Regions from separate parts of the Serratia sp. AR11 genome, predicted to be linked through region 2. Evidence: predicted binding sites of a transcription regulator. Region 2 holds the regulator's gene; the other holds the start of a gene.
The links. Region 2 encodes sigma-54, which starts transcription at its own class of promoters, with help from an activator protein. Its sites were predicted from a motif close to GTTGGCACANNTTTCGCTNT; they were not measured.
Positions count from the first base shown of each region.

Region 1: hycA (formate hydrogenlyase regulator HycA) is a predicted target of sigma-54. The motif match lies at 1,290-1,309, and genes of this name have one in related genera.

Region 1 is NZ_CM150739.1:2,755,526-2,758,938, reverse strand. It holds gene hypB (hydrogenase nickel incorporation protein HypB) at 1-741, opposite strand, end outside; gene hypA (hydrogenase maturation nickel metallochaperone HypA) at 757-1,101, opposite strand; gene hycA (formate hydrogenlyase regulator HycA) at 1,364-1,831, shown strand; gene ACSOSI_RS13060 (4Fe-4S dicluster domain-containing protein) at 1,919-2,533, shown strand; gene ACSOSI_RS13055 (proton-conducting transporter transmembrane domain-containing protein) at 2,533-3,413, shown strand, end outside.
Region 2 is NZ_CM150739.1:4,879,368-4,882,780, reverse strand. It holds gene rapZ (RNase adapter RapZ) at 1-24, opposite strand, end outside; gene ptsN (PTS IIA-like nitrogen regulatory protein PtsN) at 156-617, opposite strand; gene hpf (ribosome hibernation promoting factor) at 781-1,068, opposite strand; gene rpoN (RNA polymerase factor sigma-54) at 1,092-2,525, opposite strand; gene lptB (LPS export ABC transporter ATP-binding protein) at 2,576-3,301, opposite strand; gene lptA (lipopolysaccharide ABC transporter substrate-binding protein LptA) at 3,308-3,413, opposite strand, start outside.

The DNA of each region.
Region 1 (3,413 bases), 2.1 Mb from region 2:
GCTGGTCGCCGAAAGGGTAATCACCTCAATCGTCGGGTTCACCTTGCGGGCATTGTCGATACAGGCTGCCAGGTCGAAGTTCAAATACGGCAACAGATCGATTTTGTTCAGCAGCATCACCCGTGCGGCGGCAAACATATGTGGGTACTTAAGCGGCTTGTCTTCCCCTTCGGTAACCGACAGCACCGCTACCTTGTGGCGCTCCCCGAGATCAAAGCTGGCCGGGCAAACCAGATTGCCGACGTTCTCGATAAACAACAGGCTGTGGGGTTTGAGTTCCAGACGCCGGGCGGCCTCGTGAACCATTTGCGCATCCAGATGGCAGCCTTTACCGGTATTGACCTGGATCGCCGGCACCCCGGTGGCGCGGATACGTTCCGCGTCATTGGTGGTTTGCTGATCGCCTTCCACCACCGCGCACGGGTGCTGACCCCGCAGCCGCAGCAGCGTTTCTGTCAGCAGCGTGGTTTTGCCAGAGCCGGGGCTGGAAACCAGATTCAGCGCCAGAATATGTTGGTCGGCAAAATACTGGCGATTACCCTCCGCCAGACGATCGTTCTTATCCAGCACCCGGGTTTCAATTTCCAGCATCCGGCGCTGGCTGATACCCGGTGCATGGGTGCCTGCCAGCCCCAATCCGTAATGCAGATCGCCCTGCACATTGCGTTGCGGACGGAATGGCACCTTCACATCCCCTTCAATGGTTAATTCACCCTGGGCACAACCGCAGGTACTGCACATATTCATTCCCCTCTGTTATTCAATTTCCAGGCGTTTTATTTGCAAGCCGTCATCGGCCTGTACCCGCAGATTTCGTCCGGTACAGTGCGGACAGACCAGCACCTGCGGTATCAGCAGCTCGACATCGCTCTGGCAGTCATGGCACCAACACAGCGCTTTCTGTTCCGCCAGATGCAGTTCGCAGCCTTCGGCCAGCGTGTCGCGGCACACCATGTCAAAACAAAACCGCAGCGACTCCGCTTCAACACAGGAAAATGCGCCAATCTCGAACCATACCGCGGTGATCCTTTGCGCATTATTTTGGCGAGCCTGTTGCTGCATTATTTCCATCGCATGTTGGCATAAGGTTATTTCGTGCATCCGGCCTCCGTTAATGGCGATAAACGCGTTATTCCCTTCACGTTGCAAATATGATGCCAAGCCGCCAATGACATATTTGTCGAACCGACTGTCATCGTCAGTCATTAAATCAGTTATTCCCTAACGGATTGACGGATTAATTTCACTCTGATGGTTGAATTAAAAGGAAATAATGTAATTTACCGGAATTTGGCACGCTTTATGCTTTAACTCGCTGACCCGGAGCTATTTCGACAACGACTATCAATTTTGAGTGAGGACCATGAGTACAATCAGTGAAGTAACCAGTCAGGCCGATTACATCGCCAACAAAAGCAATCGTCTGATGGCACAATGGCAGACCTACCACAGCACTCTGGTCAAAGCGGTCACCACCACCAAAAAGAAGATTAATCATCAGTTTACCTACGGGCAGGAAAACGATCTGCGCTTTGTGCTGTTTAACCACTTTACGGTCAGCATCCAGTTGAGCGAAGGGTTTTACAGCCGGGATATTTGCTACCGGATTAATCTGGCCACGGCCCATGAGCCGGAAAACTTTGCCCCTTTCGCCCATGCCACGCTGGATGAAAACGGCAATATCGACGAAGTAATAAACAACCGCGACATGCAGGCGGTATTTGAACATTACCTGGATAAGATCGCCGTTATTTATCAATGCCTGTTTGATTCCTTGCATGATGGTCACGCCATTCAAGACGCTCTGAAAAAAATAACCTTACCCGTCTGATCGCAGGCGTTAATCACCGACAGAAAACTGTCGAGGCGTCATTTTTTACTGACGATTTCGTCATAAATGACGAAGCAAGGAGTGTGCATGAACCGCTTTATTATTGCGGACCCTAAATTGTGTATTGGCTGCAATACCTGTATGGCCAGTTGTTCTGCGGAACATCGGCAATATGGATTGCAGTCATTACCCCGCCTGCAGGTGATTCGCAACGCTCGCGACTCTGCGCCGGCGATGTGCCACCAGTGTGAAGATGCCCCCTGCGCGCAGGTATGTCCGGTCAATGCTATTCGCCATCAGGATGACGCCATCGTACTGAACGAAAGCCTGTGCATCAGTTGCAAGCTGTGCGGCATTGCCTGCCCGTTCGGTGCCATAGGTTTCGGCGGCAGCACCCCACTGGCGATCCCTGCGGACTGCAACACCTCGCTGGCATTGCCTGCGCCCCAAGCACCACGCCCAATCAGCCCCTTCCTCGATTGTGTGCCCGGTGTCCGTGCCGTGGCGGTGAAGTGCGATCTCTGTGACTTCAGCCCCGAAGGACCCGCCTGTATCCGCACCTGTCCGACCCAGGCGATCCGGCTGGTGACCGACCGAGACGTGCGCAACGCCAGCGAACAGAAAAGGCGCAATGCGATGCAGGCGCTCAGCGCCGAGTTGCCGTTTGCGGCCGTCCCTGGATCCCACAAGGAGCCAAATTGATGATATATGCCCTGTTGCCCGACCCGTTGTTACTGCTGACTTCGGCCCTGGTCGGGTATTTGCTCTGCGCCCTGTTGGGCTGGCTACTGGCCCCCTGGTCGCGTGTCAGCACTTTGCTGAGCGGCGTCACCTTAATCTGTGCCGTCGCTACCCTGCTGGCCGCGGTGCAAATGCTGTTTGCGCCACTGCACAGCGCCCATTTACCGTGGCTGCCTTACGCGGTGGAAATCAGTGGCCTTAACGCCCTGTTACTGCTGGTGATGGCTCTGTGCGGGGTCTTTGCCGCGCTGTATCACGCCGGTAGCTTATCCAGGCTGAACCCGCGTGCTCGCGGCCGATTGGCTGGCTTAAGCAACCTGATGCTGGCGGCCTTAAGCGCTGCGGTGATGGCCGATAATGCCCTGGCCTTGCTGTTGTTGCTGGAATTGGCGGCACTGTGCGGCTATTTCCTGATTGTCCATGCCCCAAGCGCTAAAAGCCTGCGTGCCGGACATAGCCAGTTCTTGCTGATGCGCTCAGGCACCCTGCTGTTGGTTGCGGCCTTCGCGCTGATCTATTGCCATAGCCACAGCCTGCAGTTCAGCGTGATCCGCGCTACGCCACTGCCGGACGCGTTACGTAACGGCGTATTCCTGCTGGCATTGGCCGGGTTTGGCATTTTTGCCGGGCTGATGCCGTTACATGCCTGGGTGCCGCAATCCCATAGCAGTGCGCCTGCCTCCGCCGCCATGTTGTTTTCCAGCGCGCTGATGAAGGTCGGCCTGCTGGGCATCCTGAAAGTCGGGCTGGATCTGCTGGGTACGCCGCCGCTGTGGTGGGGAGTGCTGGTCTTGCTGTTGGCTGCCGGTACGGCTTTCTTCGGCGGGCTGTATGCGCTGAT
Region 2 (3,413 bases):
GCCGCTGACAATCATCAGCACCATGTGGCAACTCCCCCTGGCATCTCAGTGGCGTTTATCGCCACCGTTAGAAACTTTAGGATCCCTGTCCGAACCGGGATCCATCGTGGCTAAACAGTATCGTTATCCGGGCTGGAAGTCACGCCAGCCGGGCGTTACTCGGTGATGATTTGGTAAAGCTCTTCGTCACTTTGCGCCGCACGCAGGCGGCGGCATACGGTTTTGTCGGCCAGGCGTTTGGCGACCAGCGACAGAGTATGCAAATGGGTTTTACATTGGTCGGCAGGTACCAGTAAGGCAAACAGCAGATCGACCGGCTGGTTATCAATGGCGTCAAAGGCGATAGGTTGGTCGAGACGGATAAACACGCCAACGGCCCGCAGTGTGTCCTCTTCCAGTTTGCCGTGGGGAATAGCGATACCATTGCCGATACCGGTACTGCCCATGCGCTCGCGGGTGAGAACCGCGTCAAACACTACCTGTGATGACAGGTTGAGCTGTTTTGCGGCCAGTTCGCTGATAATTTCCAAAGCCCGTTTCTTGCTGGTGCAATGGACGGAGCTTCTGGTGCACTCGATGTTTAACACCGAGCTTAATTGCATTGTTTCGTTGTTCATCTCATCTTCACTTAAAACCACACCAGCAAGCAGGAGGCTTGTGAGGTGATTTTTCGCCTTGTTTAACCCTTGATGGCTTATCGGCGCGATACCCATACAGGTAACGCGCCGATGGCCGAGGCTACGTTTGAGCCGTACCCGCTGACGGAAACGGCCCAGAATGTCAGTGTTGTTTCAGTTTGTCTTTATGTTTGTTCAATTGACGCGCCAGTTTGTCGATCAGGCTATCAATTGCAGCATACATGTTCTCGTCTTCCGAGGTGGCGTGCAACTCGCCTCCATTCACGTGCACCGTCGCTTCCGCAATCTGCTGCACTTTTTCCACACTAAGTACGACATACACCTGATTTATGCGATCAAAATACTGTTCGAGTTTGGCGAACTTGGTGTTCACGAACTCGCGCAAAGGTTCGGTGATTTCGATGTGGTGTCCGGTAATGTTGAGCTGCATAATGTCTTCCTTCTCAATAGAGGTCAAACCAACTGTTTACGTTGGTTGGACGGCGGGATGGACAAAGACTCTCGGTACTTGGCGACGGTACGCCGTGCCACGATGATCCCCTGGTCGGAGAGCAGGGTGGCCAGCTTGCTGTCGCTGAGCGGTTTGGCGGGGTTTTCCGCCGCGATCATTTTCTTGACCACTGCCCGGATCGCCGTAGAGGAGGCTTCGCCCCCGCTGTCGGTATTCACATGGCTGGAGAAGAAATATTTCAATTCGAAAATGCCGCGCGGACTGTGCAAAAACTTCTGCGTGGTCACGCGTGAAATTGTCGATTCATGCATCTCCACGGCCTGGGCAATATCTGCCAGCACCATGGGCTTCATAAATTCTGTGCCCTGTTCAAAGAACGCCTGTTGCTGCTCGACGATGCAGCGCGAAACTTTCAGCAGAGTGTCGTTTCGGCTTTCCAGACTTTTGATCAGCCATTTCGCTTCCTGCAAATTGCTGCGGATGTACTGCCCGTCACTGTCGTTACGTGCGCTATTGCCCATCGCGGCGTACTGCTGGTTGATCTTCAAGCGTGGAATGCTGTCGCTATTGAGCTCGACCGTCCAGACATCCTGCACTTTGCGCACCAGCACGTCCGGGATCACATACTCGGATTCGCCGGTGTTGATCGACTGACCCGGACGGGGATCCAATGACTGGATCAGCAACATCGCTTCTTTCAGTGTATCTTCTTTTGAGCGCGTTGTTCGCATCAGGCTGCGAAAGTCGTGGTTAGCCAGCAGGTCCAGATGCTCGCTGATGATCAGGCGTGCCTCAGCCAGATAGGGCGTGTCTTTAGCGTACTGGGAAAGCTGAACCAGCAGACAATCGCGCAGGTCGCGCGCGGCGACGCCAACCGGATCAAAACGCTGTACGCGCTTCAATACCGCTTCGACTTCGTCCATTGTCACATTATCGTCACCCAGACTCTCCAGAATGTCTTCCAGCGGCACGGTGAGATAGCCGGTGTCGTCAACGGCGTCGACGATTGAGGTGGCAATAGCGGCATCGGTGTCGGAAAACGGTGTCAGATCCACTTGCCACATCAGGTAATCCTGCAGGGTCTGGGTGGTCTCGCCCTGATAAACCGGTAGCTCATCGTCACTGTAATCGGTGCGGGTACCGGACGGCGTACCGGCGGTGTAGATTTCGTCCCAGGTGGCGTCGAGCGGCAGCTCTTCGGGCATGTCCTTTTGTTCCAACGCCTCGCGGGTATCCAAACCTTCGGTTTCGACAGTTTCTTTGGCGTCGACTTCTTCGTGCAGGTCGCTCTGTTCAAGCAATGGGTTGCTCTCTAACGCCAGCTGTATCTCCTGCTGGAGCTCAAGCGTGGACAACTGCAGCAGGCGGATAGCCTGCTGGAGCTGGGGGGTCATGGCCAGTTGTTGGCTAAACCTGAGTTGCAAACCTTGCTTCATAATCTTCAGTCTACTTCCGTTAACAGTCGTCCATCAGGACGCGCTGGCACTCAGAGGCGGAATTCTTCGCCCAGATAAACGCGTTTCACCTGCTCATCGGCCAGAATAGCATCCGGCGTGCCGTGGGCAATCAGTTTGCCCTGGCTGACGATATAGGCGCGTTCACACACGTCCAGCGTTTCGCGCACGTTATGGTCGGTGATCAGCACGCCCAGGCCGCTGTCACGCAAGTGCTCGATAATTTTTTTAATGTCGATAACGGAAATCGGGTCAACCCCGGCGAACGGTTCATCCAGCAGGATGAATTTCGGATTCGCCGCCAGCGCACGGGCGATCTCGACGCGGCGGCGTTCACCACCGGACAGCGCCTGGCCCAGGTTGTCGCGCAGGTGGGAGATATGGAATTCTTCCATCAGCTCTACCGCACGGTCTGCTCGCTGCTCGCTGCTGAGATCTTCACGGATCTCCAGCACGGCCATCAGGTTGTCATACACGCTGAGGCGGCGGAAGATGGAGGCTTCCTGCGGCAAATAACCGATGCCACGGCGCGCACGGGCGTGCAGCGGCAGCAGGCTGATGTCTTCTTCGTCAATCACGATACGCCCGGCATCACGCTGAACGATACCCACCACCATGTAGAAGGTGGTGGTCTTGCCGGCGCCGTTTGGCCCCAGCAGGCCGACGATCTCGCCGGATTTCACTTTCAGGCTGACGTCTTCAACAACTTTGCGGCCCTTGTAGGCTTTCGCCAGGTTTTCTGCGATGAGTGTAGCCATAAGTGATTAGTTACTCTTCTTTTGCCCGTTTTTGTCTTGCAACTGCGACGGTACCAGAACCGTAGTCACGCGTTTGCCTTTGTCGCTAAACGCCTGCATTTGCTGCTGTTGC